4 regions of the Azospirillum sp. A26 genome follow, and region 3 is predicted to be linked to each of the others. Evidence: predicted binding sites of a transcription regulator. Region 3 holds the regulator's gene; each other region holds the start of a gene.
The links. The regulator PhoB, encoded in region 3, activates phosphate uptake and scavenging genes when phosphate is short. The targets are predictions, from matches to a motif close to TNTCATAAAACTGTCA.

Region 1: a site for PhoB is predicted at 3,981-3,996, ahead of ABNQ39_RS01470 (HesB/IscA family protein). Genes of this name have one in related genera too.
Region 2: a site for PhoB is predicted at 2,828-2,843, ahead of ABNQ39_RS04795 (RNA degradosome polyphosphate kinase). Genes of this name have one in related genera too.
Region 4: a site for PhoB is predicted at 3,612-3,627, ahead of ABNQ39_RS07705 (Na/Pi cotransporter family protein). Genes of this name have one in related genera too.

The regions. Positions count from the first base shown of each region.
Region 1 is NZ_CP170472.1:193,409-200,500, forward strand. Features, by position in the region: gene nifV (homocitrate synthase) at 1-1,042, opposite strand, end outside; gene nifS (cysteine desulfurase NifS) at 1,176-2,405, opposite strand; gene nifU (Fe-S cluster assembly protein NifU) at 2,421-3,344, opposite strand; gene ABNQ39_RS01470 (HesB/IscA family protein) at 3,415-3,810, opposite strand; gene ABNQ39_RS01475 (hypothetical protein) at 4,121-4,633, shown strand; gene ABNQ39_RS01480 (alkene reductase) at 4,811-5,941, opposite strand; gene ABNQ39_RS01485 (TetR/AcrR family transcriptional regulator) at 6,107-6,769, shown strand; gene rarD (EamA family transporter RarD) at 6,790-7,092, opposite strand, start outside.
Region 2 is NZ_CP170472.1:899,084-906,175, forward strand. Features, by position in the region: gene ABNQ39_RS04790 (Ppx/GppA phosphatase family protein) at 1-558, opposite strand, end outside; gene ABNQ39_RS04795 (RNA degradosome polyphosphate kinase) at 582-2,729, opposite strand; gene ABNQ39_RS04800 (SixA phosphatase family protein) at 2,925-3,443, shown strand; gene ABNQ39_RS04805 (CYTH and CHAD domain-containing protein) at 3,528-5,147, shown strand; gene uvrA (excinuclease ABC subunit UvrA) at 5,320-7,092, shown strand, end outside.
Region 3 is NZ_CP170472.1:2,491,619-2,498,710, reverse strand. Features, by position in the region: gene ABNQ39_RS12595 (Bax inhibitor-1/YccA family protein) at 56-781, shown strand; gene ABNQ39_RS12590 (SAM hydrolase/SAM-dependent halogenase family protein) at 888-1,616, opposite strand; gene phoB (phosphate regulon transcriptional regulator PhoB) at 1,703-2,407, opposite strand; gene pstB (phosphate ABC transporter ATP-binding protein PstB) at 2,522-3,268, opposite strand; gene pstA (phosphate ABC transporter permease PstA) at 3,358-4,674, opposite strand; gene pstC (phosphate ABC transporter permease subunit PstC) at 4,667-6,049, opposite strand; gene ABNQ39_RS12565 (PstS family phosphate ABC transporter substrate-binding protein) at 6,076-7,092, opposite strand, start outside.
Region 4 is NZ_CP170472.1:1,509,682-1,516,773, forward strand. Features, by position in the region: gene ABNQ39_RS07680 (S8 family peptidase) at 1-462, shown strand, start outside; gene ABNQ39_RS07685 (hypothetical protein) at 595-855, shown strand; gene ABNQ39_RS07690 (50S ribosomal protein L25/general stress protein Ctc) at 1,081-1,677, shown strand; gene pth (aminoacyl-tRNA hydrolase) at 1,773-2,345, shown strand; gene ychF (redox-regulated ATPase YchF) at 2,460-3,560, shown strand; gene ABNQ39_RS07705 (Na/Pi cotransporter family protein) at 3,710-5,380, shown strand; gene ABNQ39_RS07710 (EAL domain-containing protein) at 5,588-6,475, shown strand; gene ABNQ39_RS07715 (NUDIX hydrolase) at 6,429-6,896, opposite strand; gene ABNQ39_RS07720 (LysR family transcriptional regulator) at 7,018-7,092, shown strand, end outside.

The sequences.
Region 1 (7,092 bases), 650 kb from region 3:
GCGGCAGCACCGCCTGCGCGGTGGCGTCGTCGCAGACGATGCCGAGCCGCTCATAGGCCAGCTTCACCGCCGCGGTGCCGGAATGCTTGCCCAACACGATGCGGTGTTCGCGCCCGACCTCGGCCGGGTCGAAATTCTGGTAGGTGCTGCGGTCGCGCAGCAGCCCGTCGACATGGATGCCGGCCTCGTGGGTGAAGACGGCGGCGCCGACGATGGATTTGTTGACCGCCACCGGCCGGTTGGAGGCCCGTTCCACCAGATCGCTGATGGTGCCGAGCGACCGCGTCTCGACGCCGGTGTCGATGTGGTAGAGGTGCTTCAGCGACACCACCACCTCCTCCAGCGGCGCGTTGCCGGCGCGCTCGCCCAGCCCGTTCACCGTGGTGTTGACGTGGGTGGCGCCGCCCAGCACCGCCGCCAGCGAATTGGCGTTGGCGAGGCCCAGATCGTCATGGGCGTGGATCTCGATCTCCAGGTCGGTGGCCCGGCGCAGCCGCTCGATGCAGGCGCGCGTCTGGAAGGGGTCGAGCACGCCCAGCGTGTCGGCGAAGCGGAAGCGCCGCGCGCCGGCCTCCTGCGCCACCGTGGCGGCGGCGATCAGGAAATCCATGTCGGCGCGCGACGAATCCTCGCCGCCGACGCTGACCTCCATCCCCTGGTCGCGCGCCTGTTTGACCCGGCGCTCGATCTCGGCCAACGCCCAGGCGCGGCTGCGCTTCAGCTTCCTGGTGATGTGGATGTCCGACACCGGCATCGACAGATTGACGAAGCCGACGTTGCAGGACAGCGCCGCCTTCAGGTCGGCGTCGTGCATCCGGCACCACACCATCAGCCGGCCTTTCAGCCCCAGCGACGCCACGGCGCGGATGCCCTCGCGCTCCTCCTCGCCCATGGCGGGAATGCCGATTTCCTGCTCCGGCACGCCGGCGGCGTCGAGCGCCTTGGCGATGGCGATCTTCTCGTCGAGCGTGAAGGCGACGCCGGCGGTCTGCTCGCCGTCGCGCAGCGTGGTGTCGTTGATGGTGGCGAAGGTGATGGGCATGGGGGCACCTCGCGCGCGGGGAAGACCTGTCCCCTTTGAAAAGTGTCGCAGGCCGGGCCGGGGACCCGCCCCGACGGGGTGTCGTCGGGCGGGGTGCCGGGACGGGCCACCGACCCGGCCTGCGATTCCGGTGTTAGGAATAAACGGGTGCGAACTCTTTGGGCTTGCCGGCCTCCTGCTGCCAGTAGGGCGACAGGCTGCGCAGCTTGGCGATGATGCCCGGCACCACGGCGATGACGTGGTCGATCTCGGCGTCGGTGGTGTCGCGCGACAGCGAGAAGCGGGTGGCGCCGTGCGCGGCCGTGTAGGGCACGCCCATGGCACGCATGACGTGGCTCGGCTCCAGCGACCCCGAGGTGCAGGCCGATCCGGAGGAGGCGGCGATGCCCTGCTCGTTCAGCAGCAGCAGAATGGCCTCGCCCTCGATGAACTCGAAGGCGATGTTGCAGGTGTTGGGCAGCCGGTGGTCCGGGTTGCCGGTGACGAAGCAGGCCGGCACCGCGGCCAGGATCGCCTGTTCCAGCCGGTCGCGCTGCGCCTTCACCCGCGTGTTCTCCTCGCCCATGTGGGTGAGGGCGAGGTGGGCGGCGGCGCCTAGGCCGACGATGGCCGGCGCGTTCTCGGTGCCGGCGCGGCGCGAGCGTTCCTGGTGGCCGCCGCGCAGCATCGGACGGAAGCGCAGGCCGCGCTTGACGTACAGCGCGCCGATGCCCTTGGGGGCGTGCAGCTTGTGGCCGGACAGCGACAGCATGTCGACGGCGCTGTCGGCGAGCTTCATCGGGATTTTGCCGACCGCCTGGACGGCGTCGGTGTGGAAGACGGCGCCGACCGCCTTGGCCATTTGCGCCAGCTCCTCGATCGGGAAGATCGTCCCGGTCTCGTTGTTGGCCCACATGATCGACACGATGGCGACCTGATCCGACAGGGCCGCCCGGTAGGCGTCGATGTCGAGGTTGCCCTTGTTGTCCACCGGGATGCGGTGGATCTTGTAGTCGCGCTTCTTCTCCAGATAGTCGCAGAGCGCCAGCACCGCGGGGTGCTCGACCACGCTGGTGACGATCTCGCGCTTCTTCGGATAGGCCTCGATGATCGACAGGATCGCGGTGTTGTCGCTTTCCGTGCCGCCCGAGGTGAAGATGATCTCGCTGTCATGCGCCGCGCCCAGCAGGGCCTGGACCTGCTTGCGCGCCCATTCGATCTTGCCGCCGACCGCGGCGCCGAAGGCGTGCATCGAAGACGGGTTGCCGAAATGTTCGGTGAAGAGCGGCAGCATTTCCGCCAGCACGTCGGGATCGACGCGGGTGGTGGCGTTGTTGTCGAGATAGACGCCCCGGTTGGGAATGGTCACGTTCGGAATGGTCATCGCCGGTTCCTCCCCTTAGCCCGCATGGGCTGGAATGAGGGACGCGGGCTTGACCCGCACGAACTCGCCGAGCGCCTCGACCAGCTTCATCTGCACGCCCATCATGGTGCCCGCCGACTGCGAACAGCCGGAGCAGGCGCCGGTCAGCCGGACGTAGATGTCCTTGCCGTCGATGTCGACCAGTTCCACGTCGCCGCCGTCGCGCTGGATTTGCGGACGCATCTCCTCGATCGCACCCATGATCGCCTGCATTCGCTGCACGTTGGTCAGCTTGGGTGCGGCGGCCGGTTCCGGCTTGGCCGGCAGCGGCTTGATGGCGTCGAGGCCGACGGTGCCGGGGGTGTGCTTGGCGGCGGGTTTCAGCGCGCCGGTCTTGGCCATCACCGCTTCCAGCACCTCTTCGATCTTCTCGTGGCAGGTCTGGCAGGAGCCGCCTGCCTTGGTGTAGTGGGTGACCTCCTCCAGCGAGGTCAGGCCGTTGACGGTCACCGCGCGCTCGATCATGGCGGCGTCGATGCCGAAGCACTTGCAGATCAGCTCGCCTTCCTCGTGGTCGTCGACCCACTCCTCGCCCTTGTAGTTGGCGATGGCGGCGCGCAGGGCCTCGGCGCCCATGACGGAGCAGTGCATCTTCTCCGGCGGCAGGCCGCCGAGATACTCGGCGATGTCGCGGTTGGTCAGCGTCAGCGCCTCGTCCACCGTCTTGCCGATGATCATCTCGGTCAGTGCCGAGGAGGACGCGATGGCCGATCCGCAGCCGAAGGTCTGGAACTTTGCGTCAAGGATGATCTGGGTGTCGGGATCGACCTTCAGCATCAGACGCAGCGCGTCGCCGCAGGTGATGGAGCCGACCTCGCCGACCGCGTTGGCGCTGTCCAGGACACCGGAGTTCTTCGGGTTGAAGAAGTGTTCCTTGACCTTGTCGGTGTAGTTCCACATGTCGCTGCTGCCTTTCCGTGGGGGCGCGCCTAGGGGAAGAGCTGTCTTGGAAGAGCTGTCCGGGGGACGTTCAGTGGGTCGAGTAGGGAGCGGACGATCCGCAGCCCGACGACGACGTCGAGCAGGAGCCCCCGCCGCCTTCACCGGCCGAGAAGGACTTGCCGCAGCCGCAGCTGCTCGTCGCGTTCGGGTTGTCGAACTTGAAGCCAGAGCCCTCGATGCCCTCGACGAAATCGACCACCACGCCGCTGAGGAAGGGCTGGCTGTTGGCATCGACGAAAATGGTGACGGGGCCGAAGCTGAGCACCGTGTCGTCGTCGCCGGCCGTCGCCTCCAGCCCCATCTGGTATTTCAGGCCGGCGCAGCCGCCGTCGGTCACCGCGATCCGCAAGCCGGCGGCCGTACCGCCGGACTTCGCCAGGACCTGCTCCAGGGTGGAAACCGCCGCATCCGTCAGAGTCACCATGTCCCGCCTCCTCAAGCCGCGTTGCCGGGGTGCCGGCCAATCTGACGAGACATAAGCAAGGGGTGTGCCAGAAACACATATCATTGATTTAAAAGGATTGTTTGGTCAGGTCGGCGTGGCGAAAGTCCGACAATGTTTCGCCTGCCAACGGTTTTGTCGGGTTTGGCGCGTGTCGGATTCGTGACAGCCGCGACACTTCGCCGCACAAAAATAATGTGGTCTTTCCCGGTGTCCCCACGCGTACCATGGGGGCGTCGTCGGTGCGTCGGATGGTTGATTGCAGCAGCGGAAAATACAGGTGAGGGAAGCGATGAGCGACGAACCGATCGAACTCCGGATGTCGAACGGCCGCATGGCCTTCGGCGACGTACCCGAACAGATCGATGAGCTTTTGCAGGAGGCGGTGAAGGCCCGCGACGTGCCCGACGCCTGCGAGGCGTTGCTGTGGGAGGCCCACCGCAAGGGACCGCGGGTGCTGCCGGTCTTCTACGCGCTCTACAAATTCTACTTCAACCGCAAGAAGCTGGGGGAGGCGGAGCGGGTGGCCCGCATCGGGCTGGATGCCGCAGCTCTCCAGGGTGGCTTTCCGGCCGACTGGTCGCAGCTGACCGCCGGTTCCACCGACTGGACGGCGGCCGGACCGGCGCGCTTCTTCCTGTTCACCATGAAGGCGCTGGCCTTCATAGAACTGCGCCGCCACAACCGCGACAAGGCGCTGGCGATCCTCACCAAGATGGCGGAGATCGACCCGGTCGATCAGGTCGGCTACGGCACCATCGCGGCACTTGCCCGCGGGTTGGAGGGAGAGGGCGGGGCGGCGTGAGCGCCCCAGCCCGATAAGGCGGCCCCACAAAAAAAGCCCCCGGCCCAGGGGGGAACCGGGCCGGGGGCAGGGGGGATTTGCGTCTCACGACGCGCTCACGACGCGCTCTCTCACGTCGAGAGGAATTGCGGCCCCGATTGGGGATTCCAGGGGGCGGAATTCGGGGCCGCAAACCTGTCAGGCGGCGATGGATTCCAGCGCCGGGTAATCGGTGTAACCCTTGGCGTCGCCGCCGTAATAGGTGGTGCGGTCCGGTTCGGCCAGCGAGGCGCCGGCACGGAAACGCACCGGCAGGTCCGGGTTGGAGATGAAGGCCTCGCCGAAGCTGACCGCATCGGCCTCGCCGTTGGCGAGCGCTGCGTCGGCGTCACCGCGGCTGTAGCCGCCATTCAGGATGAACGGACCCTTGTAGGCGGCGCGCAGGGTCGACGCCACGTGCGGCGCGCCCTCCGGCGGGGCCATATGGTGGCCGGGCTTGCCCTCGATCACATGCAGATAGGCGAGATTGAAGGGGTTCAGCGCCTTGGTGATCGCCAGGAAGTGCGGCAGCGGGTCGCTGTCCTTCATGTCGTTGAACACGCCGGTCGGCGACAGGCGGACGCCGATGCGGTCGGCGCCGACGGCATGGGCCGTCGCCTCCAGGATCTCCAGCAGGAAGCGGCAGCGGTTCTCCACCGTTCCGCCATACTGGTCGGTGCGGGTGTTGGTGCGGTCGCGCAGGAACTGGTCGATCAGATAACCGTTGGCTGCGTGGATCTCGACGCCGTCCAGGCCGGCATCGAAGACGGCGCGCTTGGCGGCATCGGCGAAATGCCGGACCAGAGCGGGAATCTCGGCGGTTTCAAGGGCGCGCGGAACCGGGAAGGGCTCCATGCCGGCGCCGGTGTAGAGCTGGCCCTTCGCCGCGATGGCCGAAGGGGCGACCGGGGCGGCACCGTTCGGCTGGAAGCGCGGGTGGGAAATCCGGCCGACATGCCAGAGCTGGGTGACGATTCGCCCGCCGGCCGTGTGCACGGCATCGGCCACCGCGCGCCATGCCAGGGTCTGGGCGTCGGTGTGGATGCCCGGCGTGTTGGGGTAACCCTGGGCGGTGTCGCAGACCTGCGTCGCCTCGGTGATGATCAGGCCGGCGGACGCGCGCTGCGCATAATATTCGGCGGTGAGCGCGGTCGGGCAGTTGCCGTCGCCGGCGCGGCTGCGGGTCATCGGCGCCATGACGACGCGGTTCGGCAGTTCGATTGCGCCGAGACGCAGCGGGGTGAACAGATCCGGAGTGGCGGTGCTGTGCGTGTTATTGCTGTGCGGCATGGCGGGAATACCCCCTGTTGGGCAATAGGCTTTTGGGGCGAGGTCTTGTATGTATGTGAGTACATACTTGAACCGACGGCCCCCGCTTGTCAAGTATGTATCTGCATACTTATTATGACGCTGCCCATCGTGAAGCGGATGGGGCGGACTGGAGAGGGACGGGTCTTGGACGCAAGCACTGACGCCGACGGCTGTTGCCCCGGAAACGGCACCGAGGGCGCCTGCGAGGGCGGGGCGCGCAAGCGCGACCGTGCCGCGACGGAAAGCGCGCTGCTCGACGCCGCCAAGGTGGTGTTCGCCGAGCGTGGCTTCGACGCGGCGACGACGCGCGAGATCTCCGGGCGGGCCGGGGTCAACGAACAGCTGATCCAGCGCTATTTCTCAGGGAAGAGCGGACTGCTGCTGGCGGTGGTGGAGCGCTATTGGCGCGAGGAAGCGGGCGGCTGCGACCTGCCGCCGCCGGACGACGATCTGGAAACCGACCTCGGCCGCTTCCTGCACGCGCAGCTGAAGCACAGCTGGAAATGCCGCGACTTCACCCGCGTCGTGCTGGCCCGCGCCCTGGTCGATCAGGCGGTGGCGGACGAGATGGCGCGCACCCTGTCGGAGAGCCGCATCCCCTGCCTGATGAAACGGCTGGAGGGCTATCGCGAGCGCGGCGCCATCGCCGCCGACGCCGACCTCGCCAATGTGGCGGCCGGCATCGCGACGCTCAGCTTCGGGCTCGGCTTCCTCGATCAGGTGGTGTTCGGCCGCGACGACGCCGGCATCTGTGCGATGGTCGGCACGCTGGCCCACACCATCGCCCATGGCCTGACGCCGCGCTGACGCCTATTCCGCGCCGATATCTACTCTGCGGCTGCTGCGGCGCGGGTGGTGGCGCGGTGGCTGTGCACCGCGTCGGCGGTGAAGACGGCCAGGGCCACCCAGATGCAGGCGAAGGTGATGGCGTGGTTGCTTGTGAAGGCCTCGCCATAGACCAGCACACCCAGCAGCAACTGCCCGGTCGGCCCGACATATTGCAGCAGACCGAGGGTGGTCATGGTCAGACGGCTCGCGCCGATCATGAACAGCACCAGCGGCACCGCCGTCATCGGTCCGGCCAGCACCAGCAGGGTGCTCTCCCCCCAGCCATGGCCGAAGGCGCCGTC
Region 2 (7,092 bases), 1.4 Mb from region 3:
GCCGATCACGCCACGGTCGAGCGTCACCAGCTCCAGGCTGCCACCGCCGAGATCGCCGACGAGACCGTCGGCGCCCGGAGTGCCCGACAGCACGCCCATGGCCGACAGCCGCGCTTCCTCCTCGCCGCTGATGACGCGGACGGTCAGGCCGGCCCGGCGTCGGATGGCATCGACGAAGGCGGCGCCGTCGCGGGCATCGCGCACAGCGGCGGTGGCGATCACGTCGAGCCGGCCGACGCGCATGCCCTGGGCCAGCGTCGCGAATCGCTCCAGCGCCGCCAGCCCCTGAGCGACGCCGTCGGGGTTCAGCACGCCGGCCTTCTCCACGCCGCGCCCGAGGCCGCACAGCACCTTCTCGTTGAACAGCGCAAGCGGCGAGCGGGTCAGCCCATCGTAGACGACCAGACGTATGGAGTTCGACCCGATGTCGATCACGCCCACCCGGTCTCCGACGCGCTCCCCGGCGGTCGCACCGCCTGAAGCGCCGACGCCTAAAGCACCGACACCCGCCTGCCCCAGCTCGCCGAAATTGGCGGCGGCGCGTTTCTCCATGCTCATACTCTCACTCCCGTCACCCTCCCTCAGGACACCGTGTGCAGCATCAGCCGCGGCGGCGTGCGCTTGTTGCTGAGCGCGCTGCCCCGGCCGGACAGGCTGGGGTTGGTCATGAAGTAATTATGGGCACTGAACGCATCGGGGCCAGCCTTGATGCGATGGTACACGCCATCGGGGCCCAGCTTCCAGGTGCTTGCATCGTCCTTCATGTTGGCGACCATGATCTGGTCGAGCACCTGCTCGTGCACCGTCGGATTCTCGATGGGCACCAGCGTCTCGATGCGGCGGTCCAGATTGCGGGTCATCCAGTCGGCGGAGGAGATGAAGATCTTGGCCTGATTGCTCGGCATGGGGTGGCCGTTGCCGAAGCAGATGACGCGGCCATGTTCCAGGAAGCGGCCGACGATGCTGCGCACCCGGATGTTTTCCGACAGCCCCTTGACCCCCGGCCGCAGGCAGCAGATGCCGCGGATGATCATGTCGATCTGCACGCCGGCCTGCGAGGCTTTGTACAGCTTGTCGATGATGACCGGGTCGACCAGGGAGTTCAGCTTCACCCAGATCGACGCTGGACGGCCGGCGACGGCATGGGCGATTTCCGCCTCGATCAGGTCCGACAGCCGCTGGCGCAGCGTGATCGGCGCGATGGCGATCTTCTCCAGCACCTTGGGCGTGGCGTAGCCGGTCATGAAGTTGAACATGACGGCGGCGTCGTGGCACAGCGCCGGGTCGCAGGTGAAGAAGGACAGGTCGGTGTAGACCTTCGCGGTGATCGGGTGGTAGTTGCCGGTGCCGAAATGGACGTAGCTGCGCAGCGCCTTTTTTTCGCGCCGCACCACCAGCGACACCTTGGCGTGGGTCTTCAGATCGACGAAGCCGTAGACCACCTGGGCGCCGGCGCGTTCCAGATCGCGCGCCCAGCGGATGTTCGCCTCCTCGTCGAAGCGGGCCTTCAACTCGACCAGAGCCGTGACCGACTTGCCGGCCTCCGCCGCCTCGATCAGCGCGGCGACGATCGGGCTGTCCTTGCTGGTGCGGTAGAGCGTCTGCTTGATGGCGACCACCTGCGGGTCGCGCGCCGCCTGCCGGATGAACTGCACCACCACGTCGAAGGACTCGTACGGGTGGTGGACGACGATGTCCTTGTGGCGGATAGCCGCGAAGCAGTCGCCGCCGAAATCGCGGATTCGCTCCGGGAAGCGGGCGTTGAAGGGGCGGAAGACCAGATCCGGCCGCTCGTCGACGATCAGCAGCTTGGTGTCGGTCAGGCCGATCAGCCCGTCGAGGATGAAGACGTCGTCCGACGCGACGTTCAGCTCATGCCGCAGGAACTCGCGCAGGTCGGCGGCCATGCCGCTGTCGGTGGCGAGCCGGATGACGCTGCCGCGGCGGCGGCGCTTCAACGCGCTTTCGAAGGTGCGGACCAGATCTTCCGCCTCTTCCTCGATTTCGATCTCGCTGTCGCGCAGCACGCGGAAGACGCCGTGCGCCTTGACCTGGAACGGAGGGAACAAGCGGTCGATGAACTGCATCACCACCTTTTCCAACTGGATGAAGCGGATGTCCGAACCCGGCAGGCGCAGGAACCGCTCAAGCTGCGTCGGCAGCGGCACCAGCGCGTCGATGTGCCGGCCCTTGACCGGGTCGTGCAGCTGGAGCGCCAGCGAGAAGCCGAGGTTCGGCAGGAACGGGAAAGGGTGGGCCGGATCGACGGCGATGGGCGTCAGGATCGGGAAGATATCGTCCAGGAACTTGGCTTCCAGCCAGTCAAGTTCGCCTTCGCTGAGGTCGGCAGGATCGACCACCGAGATGCCGGCGCCACGCAGTTCGCCTTTCAGCGAACGCCAGGTGGCCTGCTGGCTCTCCATCAGCGCGGCGATGCGCTGCTTCACCGCGGCCAGCTGCTGGGCCGGCGTCAGATTCTCAGGGCTGGGCGTCTTCACGCCGGCGGCCACCTGCCCTTTCAGGCCGGCGACGCGGACCATGTAGAATTCATCGAGGTTGCTGGCGGAGATCGACAGGAAGCGCAGCCGCTCCAGAAGCGGGTGATTCGGATTTGCCGCCTCGTCCAGGACGCGCTGGTTGAAGGCCAGCCACGAAAGCTCCCGATTGATGAAGCGTTCCGGGGCGTTTGGCTCGATACCGACCGAATCGAGTTCCTGGAGATGCGTCACGTCGACCTCTGAAATCGTGAAATCCCGAACGCCGGCGCTTGGCTTCGAACCATGCCGACGACGGTTATATGGTGGGCAGACAGAGTATCCCATATGCGTTACGGTTTCAGGACTCCCATTTGGTTAAACACTGCGACCTCTTCCCGCCCCGCCGATCCCGCCGCCTCCCCTCTCCCCTGCCGGCCGATTTCCGCCATGAAGACGCTGTTCCTGCTGCGCCATGCCAAATCCTCCTGGGACGACCCGTCGCTGGGCGACCATGACCGCCCATTGAACGCCCGCGGAGAGAAGGCGGCCACCCTGGTCGGTGCCTATCTGGCCAAGCACCACGCGCACATCGACCTTGTGCTCTGTTCAACCGCCGTGCGGGCCGTGGAGACGCGCAAGCGGGTGATGACGGCGATGGGTACGCCCTATCCGCCGGTGGAGCATGAACGCGGGCTCTATCTGTGCGGCGCCCACACGCTGCTGGAAAGGCTGCGCGACGCCCCCGATACCGCAACCGGCCTGATGCTGGTGGCGCACAATCCCGACCTGCACGAACTGGCGAACGCCCTGACCGGCAGCGGCGACCATGGCCTCCGCCACGATCTGGCCGACAAGTTCCCGACCGGCGCCTGCGCCGTTCTGGTCTTCGAGACCCTGGATTGGGCCGACCTGGAGATGGGCGCCGGCCGGCTAGCGGATTTTGTGCAGCCGCGTAAACTCTCTTAACCTGCGGCGGCGGTTGGAGTATCCACGGATCCACCTGATACGCTCCAGGCCGGTCCCCGGCCGGATTCGGGAGGAAGCCGACCCTTGACCCCCGTCAGCCCACCCACGGCACCGCCCAGCAGCCCGCAGTCCGGCACCGACGCGCAGCAGCCGGCCGCCTCGACGTTCCGCGAGGTGGAGTTGAAGCTGCATGCGGCGACGGCGGATCTGGCGCGGGTGGCGGCGCTGCCGGGGCTGCTGGCGATTGCCGACGGCCCGGCGGTGAGCCAAAGGCTGCGAACCGCCTATTTCGACACGCCCGACTTCAAGCTCGCCGCCAACGGGGTGGCGTTGCGGGTGCGGCAGGAGGGTGACCGCTTCGTCCAGACCCTGAAGACCGTCAACAGCGCCAGCCCCGGCGATTCCGCCGCCGTTGCCGTGCGGCGGGAATGGGAGTGGGTCGTGGCCGGCGAGGCGGTCGATGTCGGCGTGTTGACGGATCCGAGCGTCGCCGGGCTGGTGCCGTCGGCCGCGCTCGATGCGCTGGATTGCCTGTTCATCACTGATTTCCGGCGCACCACCCTGCTGCTGCGCCCCGATCCGCTGACCGCGGTCGAGCTGGCCGTCGATGACGGCGGCGTCTATGCCGGCGGCAACTCCCTGCCGATCAGCGAAGTGGAGCTGGAGCTGAAGGCCGGCAAGGTCGCCAGCCTGTTCGATCTGGCGCTGATGCTGCAATCCGCCATTCCCATGCGCATCGGCACCGAAAGCAAGGCGGAGGCCGGTCTGCGGATGGTCACCGGCAGGGCGCCGGGGCCGGCGGAAGCCGAACCGCTCGGCCTGTCGCCGCTGACCACGGTGGCGGAGGCCTATCGCCACATCCTGCGTCAGGCGCTGCGCCAGTTCCTGGCCAACGAGTCCTGCGCCCTGGCCGGTGGCGACGTGGAGGGGCTGCACCGCATGCGCGTGGCGCTGCGCCGGCTGCGCACCGCCCACCGCCTCTTCGCTCCGCTGATCGCCGCGCCGGAAGCCGACCGGCTGGTCGAGGAAAGCCGGGGGCTCGCCAAGCGGCTGGGGCCGGCGCGCGGCTGGGACGTGCTGATGTCCGGCGTCCTCGTTCCTCTCCTCGCCGACCCGAAGGCGGCTCCGGGCATCGACTGCACGGCATTGGAGCGGCTGGAATCGCTGGCCCGCTCCGCCGGGGCCGGTCCGGCACGCGAAGCGATGGCGGCGATTCTGGCACCCGGCTGCACCACCACGGTCCTCGGTCTCGCCGGATGGCTGGAGCATGGCCGCTGGATGTCGGAGGCGGACGGCGACCGGCGGGCCGTGCTGTCGGCGCCGGTCACCACGCTTGCCGGCGGCTGGCTATCTGCACGCATGGCGAAGCTCGGCAAGCCGGCGAAGCCGCCGGAGGATGCCAAGGGGCGCGACAAGCTGCGCCGGCGGCTGCGCACGCTGCGCTACACCGCCGATTTTTTCCGGGGACTTTACCCGGAGGCGGCCACCCTGCCCTTCTTCGCGGCGCTGGAACAGTTGCAGGCGGCGCTGGACGCCGATCAGGACGCCGTCACCAGCGCCCGCATGCTCGCATCGCTGACCGGCGCCGATCCGCAGACGGTCGGCGCGGTGGCCGCCTGGATCGAGCGCCAATCCGAAAAGCGGCGCAAGGCACTGCCTGAGCTGTGGAAGCGGTTCCGGGCCGTTCCGCCCTTCTGGTCATGACCGACCCGCGCGGGGCGCCGGTGGCAATGCCGTGCTTGGCGCATATATCGTCAGCCGACCGGCGGCGGGGGCCATTTCCTCTGGGCCATTTCCCCTGCCGGCCGATTTTCGTCATGCGTCGCGGCGCCTTGCCGCTTTCCATCCGGAAAAGCTTCGGGTAAAAGAACACTCCATGAACAAGTACATCAGCGTCCGCGGCGCGCGGGAACATAACCTGAAGAACGTCGATGTGGATCTGCCGCGCGACGAGCTGATCGTGATCACCGGCCTGTCGGGATCGGGCAAGTCCTCGCTCGCTTTCGACACTATCTATGCCGAGGGGCAGCGGCGCTATGTGGAGAGCCTGTCGGCCTACGCGCGCCAGTTCCTTGAGCTGATGCAGAAGCCGGACGTCGATTCCATCGAGGGCCTGTCGCCGGCGATCTCCATCGAACAGAAGACGACCTCCAAGAATCCACGCTCCACCGTCGGCACGGTGACGGAGATCTACGACTACATGCGCCTGCTCTGGGCGCGCGTCGGCATCCCCTATTCGCCGGCCACCGGCATGCCCATCGAAAGCCAGACGGTCAGCCAGATGGTCGACCGCATCTTGGGCATGCCGGAGGGCACGCGCCTGCTGCTGCTCGCGCCCTTCGTCCGTGGCCGCAAGGGCGAGTACAAGAAGGAAATCCAGGACCTGCGCAAACGCGGCTTCCAGCGCGTGCGGGTCGACGGCACCATGTACGAGATCGACGAGGTGCCGGCGCTCAACAAGAAGCTGAAGCACGACATCGAGGTGGTGGTCGACCGCATCGTGGTCCGCGAGGGGCTGGGCAACCGTCTGGCCGACTCGCTGGAGACCGCGCTGGGGCTGGCCGACGGCATCGTCTGGGTCGAGAATGCCAAGACCAACGAGCAGACCGTCTTCTCGCAGAAATTCGCCTGCCCGGTCAGCGGCTTCACCATTCCGGAGATCGAGCCGCGGCTGTTCTCCTTCAACAATCCGTTCGGTGCCTGCCCGGCCTGCGACGGTCTGGGCAGCAAGATCTATTTCGACCCGATGCTGGTGGTTCCGGACGAGCGGCTGACCCTCGCCAAGGGCGCCATCGCGCCGTGGGCGGGTTCGACCTCCAAATATTACGACCAGACGCTGGAGAGCATCTGCGAGCATTTCGATGCGTCGATGACGACGCCCTGGCAGGATCTGCCGGAGACGGTGCGCAAGACCATCCTGTTCGGCTCGGACGGGTCGGCCATCACCATGACCTATGACGATGGCCTGCGGCGCTACCAGACCAACAAGGCGTTCGAGGGCATCGTCAACAATCTGGAGCGGCGTTTCCGCGAGACCGACAGCGCCTGGACGCGCGACGAGCTGTCGAAGTACCAGTCCTCCCAGCCCTGCGAGGTCTGCAAGGGCGCGCGTCTGAAGCCGGAAGCGCTCGCGGTCAAGATCCGCGGCCGCAACATTTCCGAAGCGGCGGAACTGTCCATCGCCGGCGCCGGTGCCTGGTTCAGCGAGTTGAACGAGCATCTCCGCCCGAAGGACCGCGAGATCGCCTACCGCATCCTCAAGGAGATCAACGAGCGCCTCGGTTTTCTCAACGCCGTCGGCCTCGAATACCTGACGCTCAGCCGCGGATCCGGCACGTTGTCGGGCGGCGAGAGCCAGCGGATCAGGCTCGCCTCGCAGATCGGCTCCGGCCTGACCGGCGTGCTGTATGTGCTCGACGAACCGTCCATCGGCCTGCACCAGCGCGACAACGACCGGCTGCTGGAAACCCTGAAGCGCCTGCGCGATATCGGCAACACGGTGGTCGTCGTCGAGCATGACGAGGATGCGATCCGCAGCGCCGACTATCTGGTCGACATGGGCCCTGGCGCCGGCCAGCATGGCGGTTCGGTCATCGCGCAGGGGACGCCGGAGGAGGTTCAGAAGAACCCCAACAGCATCACCGCCCAG
Region 3 (7,092 bases):
ACTCGCCAATATGTCCTGGCACGGGATCACCCTATTCCATCGAGGAAACCAAACCATGGCAGACCCGACCTATAACCGCTTCGCGACCGCAGGCCGCGCGACAGATCGGGGATACTTCGACGAAGGCCTGCGCCAGCACATGCTGCGCGTCTACAACTACATGGGTGCCGGCCTGATCCTGACGGGTCTGGTCGCGGCACTCGTGTCGTCCAGCCCGGCCATGATGGCCACCATCTTCGGCACGCCGCTGAAGTGGGTGGTGATGCTGGCTCCGCTCGCCTTCGTCATGGTGCTGTCCTTCGGCATCCAGCGCCTGTCCTTCGCATCGGCACAGATGATCTTCTGGGCCTATTGCGGCGCGATGGGCCTGTCGATGTCGGCCATCTTCCTGGTCTTCACCGGGGCGTCGATCGCGCTGACCTTCTTCGTCACCGCCGCGACCTTCCTGGCGATGAGCCTCTACGGCTACACCACGAAGGCCGACCTGTCGAAGATGGGCTCGTTCCTGATGATGGGCGTCATCGGTCTGGTGATCGCCGGCTTGGCGAACATCTTCTTCCAGTCGCCGGCCCTGCACTTCGCGATCTCCGCCATCGGCGTGCTGATCTTCACCGGCCTGACCGCCTATGACACCCAGGCGATCAAGGAAAGCTACGCCGAGGGCTACGATCACGAGAGCACCGGCAAGCTGGCCCTGATGGGCGCCCTGACGCTGTACCTGGACTTCATCAACCTGTTCCAGTTCCTGCTGCAGTTCCTGGGCCAGCGCAACAACGACTGAGCCTAAAGACATTCGACCCGAGACGCCTGATCGGACAAGCATCGGATCACGCGCCAGCCGCCCGGAAGCACCCGCTTCCGGGCGGTTTTCTTTTGTCCGGCTTTTCTCAGGACTCCACCGTCACCGGGTCGCCGACCGCCAGCCCCAGCACCCGGTCGGCCCGCCCGCGGTTGACGGCGATCTCCACCAGCCCGTTGGAGTTCTCGTACCACAGCGGCTCTCCCGGCCCGACGGCACCGAAGGTGCGGGCGCGGGCGATGCGGGCGCCACCGGCGGTCAGCACCGCATCGGCGGGCAGGGCGGAGGCCCGCAGGCCGGTCATGGCATTGCCGTAGACATCGACATAGACGATGCGCGGCAGTTCGTCCGGCCAGTCCGGACGGTCGATGGCGGCGGGATCGAGCGGGCTGCGCGCCACGGCATGCCCGGTGGCGAGGCAGGCGGCGACGGGGGCGAACAGGTCGCGGCCATGGAAGCTGGCGGACAGCCGGTCCGGGATCCAGTCGATTGTCCAGGCGTTTAGCGACGTTGTGCGGCGGGCGATCAACGCGAACAGGCCGTTGTCGGGACCGACGAACCAGCGCCCGTCGGCCTCCACCATCACCGGCCGCCTGTCGGTGCCGACGCCGGGATCGACGACAGAGAGAAAGACGCTGCCGGCCGGGAAGGCCGCAGCGTAGGCAGCCAGCAGATAAGCGGAAAGCTGCGGGTCGAAGGCGGGGGCGTCGGCGAACAGGTCGATGACCGGCACGGCCGGCGCCTGTTGCGCCAACACCGCCTTCATCTGGCCGGTGTAGGGACCGGAAAGCCCGAAATCGGTGAAGAGCAGGATCATGGGGGATATGGGGGAAGGCATGGGGGCCAGTCTCACCAATGCTGCGGTGGTTCTGCCCCCATCCTACCCCCATCCCAACCCTGGGCTCACACCGACTTGGTATCCAGCGCGTAGCCGGCCGACCGCACGGTGCGGATCAGGTCCAGCTCGTCCTCCTCATTCATCGCCTTGCGCAGGCGGCGGATGTGTACGTCGACCGTACGCGGCTCGACGTACACGTCATGGCCCCACACCAGATCGAGCAGCTGTTCGCGCGAGAACACCCGGCCGGCATGCTGCATGAAATGGCGCAGCAGGCGGAATTCGGTCGGGCCGAGGTGTACGTCCCGGCCGTTGCGGCGGACGCGGTGGGCGGCCAGATCCATCGTGACGTCGGCGAAGGTCAGCACCTCATCGGTCATGCCGGGCGACGCGCGGCGCAGCACGGCGCGCATGCGCGCCACCAGCTCGGTCGGGGAGAAGGGCTTGGTGATGTAGTCGTCGGCGCCGGAATTCAGGCCGCGCACCCGGTCGCCTTCCTCGCCGCGGGCAGTCAGCATGATGATCGGGATGTCGCGGGTCTTGGCGTTGCGGCGCAGCTGGCGGCAGACCTCCAGCCCGCTCATCAGCGGCAGCATCCAGTCGAGCAGGACGATGTGCGGCGTCTGCTCGCCGGCGGCCAGCAGGGCCTCCTCGCCGTCGCTGGCAGTGGCGACGCGGAAGCCTTCCTTTTCCAGGTTGTACTTCAGCAGCGTCAGGATGTCGGCCTCGTCCTCGACGATCAGGACGAGCGGCTTCAGGGCCGCGTTCATGGTGGCTCCGTTCACAGCGCGCGTCTCGACGTTAACCGGCATGGCACAGCCTTTTCAACAAAGGAGGGAAGAGGGGCGGGCATTGGGAAAGACAGGGGGCACACAGGGCGGATCTCAGCCATAGCGGCCGGTGATGTAGCCCTGGGTGCGCTCGTCGCGCGGGTTGGTGAAGATGTCCTCGGTGTCGTCGCACTCCACCATCTCGCCGAGATGGAAGAAGGCGGTGCGCTGCGACACGCGGGCGGCCTGCTGCATGTTGTGGGTGACGATGACGATGGTGTAGTTGGCCCGCAGCTCGTCGATCAGCTCCTCGATGTGGGCGGTCGCGATGGGGTCGAGCGCCGAGCAGGGCTCGTCCATCAGGATCACCTCGGGGCTGACGGCGATGGCGCGGGCGATGCACAGCCGCTGCTGCTGGCCGCCGGACAGGCTGGTGCCCGGTTCGCGCAGCCGGTCCTTCACCTCGCCCCACAGCCCGGCGCGCTTCAGCGAGGTCTGCACCACCTCGTCCAGCTCGTCGCGGCCGGAGGCCAGGCCGTGGATGCGCGGGCCGTAGGCGACATTGTCGTAGATCGACTTGGGGAAGGGGTTCGGCTTCTGGAACACCATGCCGACACGGGCGCGCAGCTGCACCGCATCGACCGCCTTGCCATAGACATCCTCGCCGTCGAGCGCGATCCGCCCGTCGACCCGGCAGCCCTCGATGGTGTCGTTCATCCGGTTCAGGCAGCGCAGGAAGGTCGACTTGCCGCAGCCGGACGGGCCGATCAGCGCCAGCACCCGGTTTTCCTGGATGTCGAGGTCGATGCCCTTCAACGCCTGCTTGGCCCCGTAGAACACCGTCACCCCGCGGGCGGTCATCTTGTTGGGCAGCGCGGCGCCCGCGTGTTGACCGGCACGGTCGCCGGCGCGGGGCCGCAGCTTCAGCGGGTTCTGAATGCTCATGACGCTCACCACCGTCTCTCGAAAATCTTGCGCAGGATCACGGCCGCGCCGTTCAGCAGGATCAGGACGCCGAGCAGGATCAGGATCGCCGCCGAGGTGCGCTCGGTGAAGGCCCGCTCCGGACTGTCGGCCCACATGTAGATCTGCACCGGAAGCACCGTGGCGCTGTCGGTCAGCCCATGGGGCACGTCGACGATGAAGGCGACCATGCCGATCATCAGCAGCGGCGCCGTCTCGCCCAGCGCACGGGCCATGCCGATGATGGTGCCGGTCAGGATGCCGGGCATCGCCAGCGGCAGCACATGGTGCAGCACCGTCTGCAAGGGCGAGGCGCCGACGCCCAGCGCCGCCTGACGGATCGACGGCGGCACCGCCTTCAGCGCGACGCGGGACGCGATGATGATGACCGGCAGCGTCATCAGCGCCATCACCAGCCCGCCGACCAGCGGGGCGGAGCGCGGCATGCCGAAGAATCCCAGGAACACCGCGAGGCCGAGCAGGCCGAAGATGATCGACGGCACCGCGGCGAGGTTGTTGATGTTCACCTCGATCAGGTCGGTCCAGCGGTTCTTCGGCGCGAATTCCTCCAGATAGACCGCGGCGGCGATGCCGGTCGGCACCGACAGCGCCATCGTCACCAGCAGGGTCAGCAGCGAGCCGGCGATGGCGCCGCCGATGCCGGCCTGTTCCGGCTCCCGGCTGTCGCCCGCCGTGAACAGGGTGGTGTTGAAGCCCTGCGCCAGCGCACCCGAGGCCAGCAGCGCGTCGGCGGCGGCGATCCTGGCGTCGCCGATCCCGCGCTCGCTCTCCGGCAGGTCGCGGCGGTAGGCGCCCTTCACCAGCTGGTCGATCTGGTCGTCGGCGCGGACCCAGATTGTCTGCGTCGTCCCGGCCAGCGCCGGGTTCTTCGCCACCATCGCCTCCAGCTCGTAGGGTGCGCCCGACGACAGCAGGTCGTTCAGCACGCGGCGGCCGGCACGGTCGGTCACCTGGGGGAACTGGGCGTAGAGCGCCCGGCGCAGCAGGGCGGTGTAGTTGCGGTCGGCGACCTCCGCCGGGTCGAGCGTCACCTCCAGCCGGATGCGGGCCTCCAGGAAGGCACTGGCGCCCTTCGTGACGATGGATCCCAGCAGCAGCACCAGCATCAGCGCCGCCAGCGCCACCGCGGCGGCGCCGGCCAGCCGGAAGCGGCGCTCCGCGGCATGGCGCGCGCGCAGGCGGCGGGCGAAGGCCTCGCTGCGCAGGCGCGACTTCGGTGGCGAGGAGGTAGGGGCGGAGGAGGGCGTCACGGCCGCCGCGTCCCGCTCGACGAGGTCAGTCATATTTTTCCCGATAGGTCCGGACCACCCGCAGGGCGACCATGTTGAGGCAGAGCGTGACGAGGAACAGCACGAGGCCGAGGCCGAAGGCCGACAGCGTCTTCGGGCTGTCGAACTCCTGGTCGCCGACCAGCAGCGTGGCGATCTGGGTGGTGACGGTGGTGACCGCCTGCAACGGGTTGGCGGTCAGGTTGGCGGTCAGGCCCGACGCCATGGTGACGATCATCGTCTCGCCGATGGCGCGGCTGACCGCCAGCATCACCGCGGCGACGATGCCCGGCAGCGCCGCCGGCAGGACCACCTGCCTGATGGTTTCCGACTTGGTGGCGCCGAGACCGTAGGAGCCGTCGCGCAAGCTCTGCGGCACCGCGTTGATGACGTCGTCCGACAGCGAGCTGACGAAGGGGATGATCATCACCCCCATGACGATGCCGGCGGCCAGCGCCGATTCCGAACTGACGTCCAGCCCCAGCGCCTCGCCGACCGAGCGCACGAAGGGCGCCATGGTCAGCGCGGCGAAGAAGCCGTAGACCACGGTCGGAATGCCGGCCAGGATCTCCAGCGCCGGTTTCAGCCAGGTGCGCACGCCGCGGCCGGCATATTCCGACATGTAGATCGCCGCCATCAGCCCGACCGGCACCGCCACTGCCATGGCGATCACCGTGATCAGCAGCGTGCCGGCGAACAGCGGGATCGCGCCGAAGGAGCCGCTGGATCCCACCTGATCGGCCCGCATCGCCATCTGCGGGCTCCAATGGGTGCCGAACAGGAAGTCGAGCGGCGAGACGACGGTGAAGAAGCGCAACGCCTCGAACAGCAGCGACAGCACGATGCCGACCGTGGTCAGGATGGCGACCAGCGAGCAGACGACCAGCGCCACCCGCACCACCCGCTCCACGGCCGGGCGGGCGCGCAGGTCCGGGCCGATGCGGTGGCGGCCCCAAGCCAGCCCGGCGACGGCGAGGCTGGCGCCGACCGCCAGCAGGCTCCAGCCGGCAAGATCGCGCAACGCGGCGTAGCGGCGCGCCGCCTCGACCACCAGCGGATCGGCTTCGCGCCCGGTCGAGATGCCGTGGGCGAGGTTGAGGATGTCGGCCTTCAGCAGGGCGACCGACTGGCCGTCGCCGGTGGTCAGCCGCTCCGGCAGGGCCGACAGCACCAGCTGCATGGCGAGCCAGCCTTCCGATGCCGTCCAGGCGATGAACAGCAGCAGCGCCGGCAGCCCGGCCCACAGCGCGACATAGACGCCGTGATAGGAGGGGACCGAATGCAGCTCCGCCACCCGCCCGCCGACGGACGCCGCGGCGCGCGACCGGCCGATCATGAAGCCGATCACGGTGAGCAGGGCCAGGATCAGGGCGAGGAGGGTCAGGTGCATGCGGGTTGCTCAGACAGGAGAGGTGTTCAGAACTGGAGCGGCGTCAGGTTGACCGCCTCGACGCGGGCGGTGTCGCGCAGCGCCTTCGGCTCCGGGATCAGGCCCTTGTCGACCAGATAGCCGTCGTCGCCCATCGCCCGTTCCGAGGTGTATTCGCCGATGAACTCGCGGATGCCCGGAATGACGCCGGCATGGGCGTTCTTGACATAGATGTAGAGCGGGCGGGCCAGCTCATACTTGCCGGCGGCCACCGTCTCTGCCGTCAGCTCCACCCCATCCATCTTCGCCGATTGCAAGGTGTCGCGATTCTGGTCGAGGTAGCTGTAGCCGAAGACGCCGAAGGCGTTGGGGTTGGCGAGCAGCTTCTGGACGATCAGATTGTCGTTCTCGCCGGCCTCGACATAGGCGCCATCCTCGCGGATCGTCATGCAGGCGCGCTCGCGCGCCTTCTCGTCGGGAACGGCCTTGGCGACCTCGGCCACCTTCTTGCAGCCTTCCAGCATCGCCAGCTCGTTGAAGGTGTCGCGCGTCCCGGAGGTGGGCGGCGGACCCAGCACCTCGATGGCCGCCTTGGGCAGCGACGGGTCGATGTCGGACCACAGCTTGTAAGGATTGGCGACCAGGGCGCCGTTGACCGGCACCTCCTTCGCCAGCGCCTTCCACAGCACGACGGTGGACAGCGACACCGGCGCCGCCTTCCGGGAGGAGGCGAGCGCGATGCCGTCATAGCCGATCTTCAGCTCGGTCATCGTGGTGACGCCGTTGCCGGCGCACTGGTCGATTTCCGACTTCTTGATCCGGCGCGAGGCGTTGGCGATGTCGGGATGGGCCGGGCCGACACCGGCACAGAACAGCTTCAACCCGCCGCCGGTGCCGGTCGATTCGACCACCGGGGTCTTGAACTTGCCGGTCTTGCCGAAGGCCTCCGCCACCGCGGTGGTGAAGGGGAAGACGGTGGAGGAGCCGACCGCGCGGATCTGGTCGCGCGACTGCGCCCGGGCCGGGGCGGCAAGGCTCAAGGCCAGGGTCAGGCCCAGGGCGGT
Region 4 (7,092 bases), 980 kb from region 3:
TCGACCGGCCATTCGACGATCATCGTCGGGTCGCACGATGCCCATTCGACCGGCACGCCCATTTCCTTCTTCTCCAGCGCCGGCCCGACCCGTGACGGGCGGCAGAAGCCGGACCTCTCCGCCCCCGGACACCGCGTCAAGGCGGCGTGGTCGCGGACGGTGACCGGTGTGGTCGAGAAATACGGAACCAGCATGGCCGCCCCGGCGGTGACCGGACTGATCGCGCTGATCTATGCCCGGTCGATCCGCAAGCGCCTGCCGATGGACACGGCGATTCTGCGCGAGCGCCTGATCCGCATGGTCCACCGCGACCCGCCCGATGGAGCGGACTGGGATCCGCAGCACGGCCACGGACGGGCATCGGCCGCGGCCATCCTGGAGGATTTCGACTACGACTCCGCCCGCAACCAGGACTTCGACGAGTGGTATGCCACCCAGGGCGGAGGCCAGGCCAGGGCCTGAACCGCCGGAATGTGACGATGGGCCGCCATCGCCCGCATGCTTGCCTTGACGGGGGGTGGGGCTCATCATCGCCCGGACGCGGAGGGCAGATCTTTTCCTGTCGCCCTTCGCCCCTTCCTATGGATGGCCGGCATGCCGATTGACCTCGCCTCGCTCAGGAAGCTGGAAAGCCCCTCCCCGTCGATGCTGACCCAGCCGCTGGACGACGCCCAGCGTGTCGCTGTGATCGTCCGCCTGCATGCGAACGCCACCGCACCCGACTGCCTGTCCAGCGGCCGGCCGATAGCCCCGGGCATCGTCACCGCCGAGATCGCTGCGGCCGACCTCGCCGGGCTGGAGGCCGATCCGGCCGTGCGCTCCATCGCCCTGTCGCGCCCGCTCCAGTCTTCCTAACGTCAGTCTTCTTGACGATAATTTCACCCGCTCCGCCCCGCCGTGGCAGACTGGTGGCGACGGATGGGACGGGTGTGGGGATGGAACGTTGAACAGCCGGCGGCGCGATGTTTCAAATGTTCCATTCGGCGCGGACCTTGACGTGCTCTGCTATTTGCCGTATGCACGCCGCGCACGCGTCGGCACCCCTGGAGGCCGGCGCCCTTTTCGTTTTGGAGCATCGTCATGACCAAGATCATTCCGCTCGGCGCTGAGACGCGCGAACGGGCCGGCAAGGGGACCGCCCGCCAGACCCGCCGTGACGGCCGTATTCCGGCCGTCATCTACGGTGGTAAGCAGGCTCCTGTCACCATTTCGCTCGAGAAGTTCGAGTTCACCCGCGTCCTGCATCAGCCGGGCTTCTTCACGCACCTGTTCGAGGTCACCGTCGACGGCGCTGCCCATCGCGTCCTGCCGCGCGACGTGCAGTTCCACCCGGTGACCGATGTCCCGCTGCATGTCGACTTCCTGCGCGTTTCGTCCGACACCCGCATCAACGTGCAGGTTCCGGTCGAGTTCGCCGACCAGGACAAGTCGGCCGGCCTGAAGCGCGGCGGTGTGCTGAACATCGTCCGTCACGAGCTGGAGCTGAGCTGCCCGGCCGACAGCATCCCCGAGCACATCACCATCTCGTGCGAAGGCTTCGATGTCGGCGACTCGATCCACATCTCCTCGGTCAAGCTGCCGGAGGGTGTGACCTCGACGATCACCGACCGCGATTTCACCATCGCGACCATCGTTGCGCCGTCGGGCCTGAAGTCGGAAGAGGGCGCCGCTGCCTGATCGGGAGCGTCCGTTCTTCGAAGATGGTTACGGTGGGGGGCTTCGGCCCCCCACTTCGTTTGTGGAGCCTGATTTCCGGATAAAGGGTGAGGGACATGCTGCTACTGGTCGGATTGGGCAACCCCGGCAACGAGTATGCCCGCAACCGCCACAACATCGGCTTCATGGCGGTGGAGACCATCGCCCAGCGCCACCGCTTCACCCCGTGGAAGAAGCGGTTCCAGGGCCAGACCGCCGAAGGCACCGTCGCCGGCGACAAGGTGCTGGCGCTGGAGCCCGCCACCTTCATGAACCTGTCCGGCCAGTCGGTGGTGGCCGCCCTCCAGTTCTATAAGCTGAAGCCCGAGAACGTCGTCGTCATCCATGACGAGCTGGACCTGCCCCCCGGCAAAATCCGAGTGAAGAAGGGCGGCGGCCATGGCGGCCACAACGGCCTGCGCTCCATCGACGCGCATATCGGCAAGGACTACTGGCGCGTCCGGCTCGGCATCGGCCACCCCGGCAACAAGGATCTGGTCAGCGGCTATGTGCTGCACGACTTCGCCAAGGCCGACCAGGGCTGGATCGACCCGCTGCTGGACGCCGTCTCCGACAATCTGCCGCTGATCGTGGATGGGCAGCCAGAGCTGTTCATGAACAAGGTGACGGTGGCGACCCAAGGCAAATAAGTCCCTGCCGGGCCTTGCCGGTTCTGGCATTCCCCCACTTCGCGTTTGCGCTTTGGTCCCCATCGTAGGATAAAGCGCGTCAATTCCAGAATTTCCGACGGCGAGCACCCAACCATGGGCTTCAATTGCGGCATCGTCGGCCTGCCGAACGTCGGCAAGTCGACCCTTTTCAACGCCCTGACCGCCACCCAGGCGGCCGAGGCGGCGAATTTCCCCTTCTGCACCAAGGAGCCGAACGTCGGCCGCGTCAGCGTGCCCGACCCGCGGCAGGACAAGCTGGCGGAGATCGCCAAGTCGCAGAAGGTCGTCCCGACCCAGCTGGAGTTCGTGGACATCGCCGGCCTGATCCGCGGGGCGTCGAAGGGTGAAGGGCTGGGCAACCAGTTCCTCGCCAACATCCGCGAGGTGGACGCCATCGTCCATGTGCTGCGCTGCTTCGAGGACGACGACATCACCCATGTCGAGGGCAATGTCGATCCGCTGCGCGATGCCGAGGTGGTCGAAACCGAGCTGATGCTCGCCGACATGGAAAGCCTTGAGCGCCAGCTGACCAGCCTGCAGAAAAAGGCCAAGGGCGGCGACAAGGACAGCAAGATCAAGGCCGACCTGATGGAGCGCGCCCTGAAGGTGCTGCAGGACGGCAAGCCCGCCCGCGTGGTCGAGGTGTCGGACGACGAGCGGTCGGTGTTCAAGCAGTTCATGCTGCTGACCGACAAGCCGGTCCTCTATGTCTGCAACGTCGAAGAGGCGTCGGCCGCGACCGGCAACAGCTTCTCGGCCAAGGTCGCCGAAAAGGCCAAGGCCGAGAACGCCGAGGTCGTGGTGATCTCGGCCGCCATCGAGTCCGAGGTCGCCCAGCTGTCCGACCCGGCCGAGAAGGCCGAGTTCCTTGAGTCGATGGGGCTGGAGGAAACCGGTCTGAACAAGCTGATCCGAGCCGGCTTCAAGCTGCTGGACCTGATCACCTTCTTCACCGTCGGCCCGAAGGAGACGCGGGCCTGGACCGTGCGCCGCAACGCCAAGGCGCCCGAGGCCGCCGGCGTCATCCACACCGACTTCGAGCGCGGCTTCATCCGCGCCGAGACCATCGACTACACCAGCTTCGTCACGCTGGGTGGCGAGCAGGGGGCGAAGGACGCCGGCAAGATGCGCCAGGAAGGCAAGGAATATGTCGTCCAGGACGGCGACATATTCCACTTCCGCTTCAACGTCTGAGTCATGCCGACCGGGGGAACGGGAGCTTAATCGCTCCCCTTCCCCCTACGCTGTCACCCAACTGTCATATTGTCGCAACAATCCGCGCACCCTACCCTTCAGTTAGGGGTGCCGCCTGACCGCATCCCCGATCCGACAAAGGGGGTGCGATGCAGGCGACACGGGTGCTGCTGGAACTCGCCGGAAATGTCGTGCTGCTCCTGTGGGGGCTGCACATGGTGCAGAGCGGGCTGACCCGCGCGCTGGGCGGCGACCTGCGCCGCATCCTCGGGGCCGGGCTGCGCAACCGCTGGACCGCCTTCCTGTCCGGCATGGGCATCACCATGCTGCTGCAAAGCAGCACCGCCACCGGCCTGATGGCGACCGGCTTCACCGCCACCGGGCTGGTGTCGCTGATGCCGGCGCTGGCGGTGATGCTGGGTGCCAATGTCGGCTCCACCCTGATCGTCCAGATCCTCGCCTTCGACGTCGCCCATGTGGCGCCGGTCCTGCTGCTGGGCGGTTTCATCGCCTTCCGCCGTGGGGCGCGGACGCGCAGCCGCGACCTGGGCCGCGTCGCCATCGGGCTCGGCCTGATGCTGCTGTCGCTGCACCTGCTGCTGGCGACCATCGCCCCGGCGGAGAATGCACCGATGCTGCGGCGGATGCTGGCGATGCTGACCGCCGATCCGGTGGTGGCGGTGATGCTGGCGGCACTGCTGTCCTGGGCCGCCCATTCCAGCGTCGCCGCCATCTTGCTGATCGCCTCGCTGGCTGGCGGCGGGGTGATCGGGCCGGAAGCCGCAATCGCCATGGTCGCCGGCGCCAATCTGGGCAGCGCCGTCAATCCGGTGATCGAGGGGCCGGGCGGCGACGGCCGCAACCCGGCGGCCCGGCGGCTGCCGGTCGGCAACCTGATCAACCGCCTCGTCGGCTGCCTGATTGTCGTGCCGCTGCTGGGGCCGATCACCGCCGGCCTGCAAACGGTGTCGCCGGATGCCACGCGGCTCGCCGCCAACTTCCACCTCGCCTTCAACCTGGCGATGGCGGGGCTGTTCATCGGCCCGCTGCCCTGGTTCGCGCGAGCACTGACGCGGATGTTCCCGGAGCGGGTGGCGGTCGCCGACCCGGCGATGCCGCTCTATCTCGACCGCAGCGCGCTGCGCATCCCCCATCTTGCCATCGCCAATGCCTCGCGCGAGGCGTTGCGCATGGCCGACACGGTGGATGGCATGCTGCGCGGTGCCTTGGACGTGCTCCAGACCGACGACCGCAAGCGGGTGCAGGAAATCCGCCGGATGGACGATGTGCTGGACCGGCTGCACGAGGCGATCAAAGGCTATCTCACCCAGATCAATGTCGAGGATCTGGACGAAAGCGACGCCAGCCGGATGTCGGACGTGCTGACCTTCACCATCAACCTCGAGCATGTCGGCGACATCGTCGATTGCAATCTGATGGAGACGGCCTCGAAGAAAATCCGACGCAAGCTGCGCTTCTCCACCGAGGGGGCCGGCGAGATCGCCGGCATGCTGGAACGGCTGAGCGAAACCCAGCGGCTGGCCGCCGCCGTCTTCGTGTCGCGCGATGTCCGCTCGGCCCGCGCGCTGATCCATGAAAAGGAGGTGATCCGCGATCTGGAGACCAGCGCCACCGAGGCGCATTTCGCCCGCCTGCGCGCCGGCCGCAAGGAAAGCGTGGAGACCAGCGCCCTCCACCTCGACATCCTGCGCGACCTGCGGCGGATCAACGCCCATCTGGTTGCCGCTGCCTATCCAGTCCTCGATCAATCGGGTGAGCTGCTGCCCAGTCGTCTCAAACGGGGAGCAGCTCGGGCGTAAGCGTTCACGTCCCATAGGGGAGCTGTGCCGCTTCGGCTTCGACCTTTTCTTGTCACCGGCGCAGCAACGTTAACACTTTCGTAACCATATAAAATTCGTCAAGCTCTTTCGCGACATGGTTAACAAACCCCTCCTGTGGTTGTTATGGCAGCGACCCCCAACGGGGTTTTGAAGAGCCAAGGAATGGTTGTCGAGAGGGAGCGGACGGTGGCGAACACGCACGCGACGTCGAACGGACCCGCGAACGGACCCGGCACACAGGGGATATCCGACGCCGGATTCGCCGCGCGGGTGCGCGACGCCATCGACCGGCAGGAGTTGTCCCTAGTCTTCCAGCCCCAGGCCGATGTCGTCACCAACCGCCTGACCGGGTTCGAGGCTTTGTCGCGCTGGCGCCTGTCCGACGGCACCATGCTGCCCCCCGATGTCTTCGTGCCGATGGCCGAGCAGGGGGAGGCGATCCACCTGCTCGGCGAATGGACCCTGCGGACGGCCTGTGTCGCGGCGACCGGCTGGCTTCGCGCCGGCTATCCCGACATTCCGGTGTCGGTCAACCTGTCTGCGCGGCAGCTCGACGATCCGGGGCTGGTGCTGAAGGTGCTGGGCATCCTGGCGGAGACCGGCCTGCCCGCCGCCAACCTGAAGCTGGAGTTGACCGAAACCAGCATGTTCAGCCAGACGGCCGAGGCGCGGGAGGCGCTGCTGCGGTTGCGGGGCGCCGGAATCAGGCTGGTGCTGGACGATTTCGGCACCGGCTGGTCCTCGCTGGCGACCCTGCGCCGGGTGCCGGTGGAGGCGCTGAAGATCGACAAGCAGTTCGTCCAGGCGATGGTGGAGGACCGTGATGCCGCCGCCATCGTCCAGGCGGTGGTGGCGCTGGCCCACGCGCTGGAGCTGGGCGTGGTGGCGGAGGGGGTGGAGACGCCGGAACAGCGGCTCTACCTGCAAGCCTACCGCTGCGATGTCTTGCAGGGCTATTGGCTGTCGCGCCCGCTGACCGCCGACGGGGTGGACGATTTCCTTGCCGAGCGCAGCGCGATCCTGCCGCCTATCGGGTTGGGAGGCTCTGCCGCTGGGCCGCAGACATCAGGATGACCCGGCGGGTTTCGTCCCACTCCGTCAGTTCCCCGGCCTCATCGGCGGTCGCCCAGCAGGCCTCCAGCGCATCGTCGGCGCAGAGCGGTTCGCCCTCTGCACTCTCCGCCGCCACCTCGACAAGTGTGTAATGGTAGTGGACGCGCCCCTCGGCATCGGGGGTGATGGCGTCCACCACGGTGACGATCCCGGTCGGCACGACCTCCAGCCCGGTCTCCTCCCGCACTTCGCGCACCGCGGTCTCGAACACCGTCTCGCCGACCGACTGGGCTCCGCCCGGCAGGCTCCACTGCCCCATCCGCGGCGCCTTGCCCCGCCGGATCAGCAGCACCTTGTCGCCGCGCCAGACGACGGCCCCGACGCCAACCCAGGGGCGGTCGGGATATTCGCGGCTGGAACGGTCGGGCGGAGTGGCGGACATGAACGGCTCCCTATCGATGTCTTGACCCGAGGGTAGCGCGGTCCGACACTGGTACACCAGTCGCGAAGACGCAGTGCCGCGTCCTGCCGGTGTACACCCCACCCGACCGTATGGCCGCCCCATGAAGCTCAACGAGATCCGCACCTTCATCGCCGTTGCCGATGCGCAGTCGGTGCAGGAGGCCGGCAACCGGCTG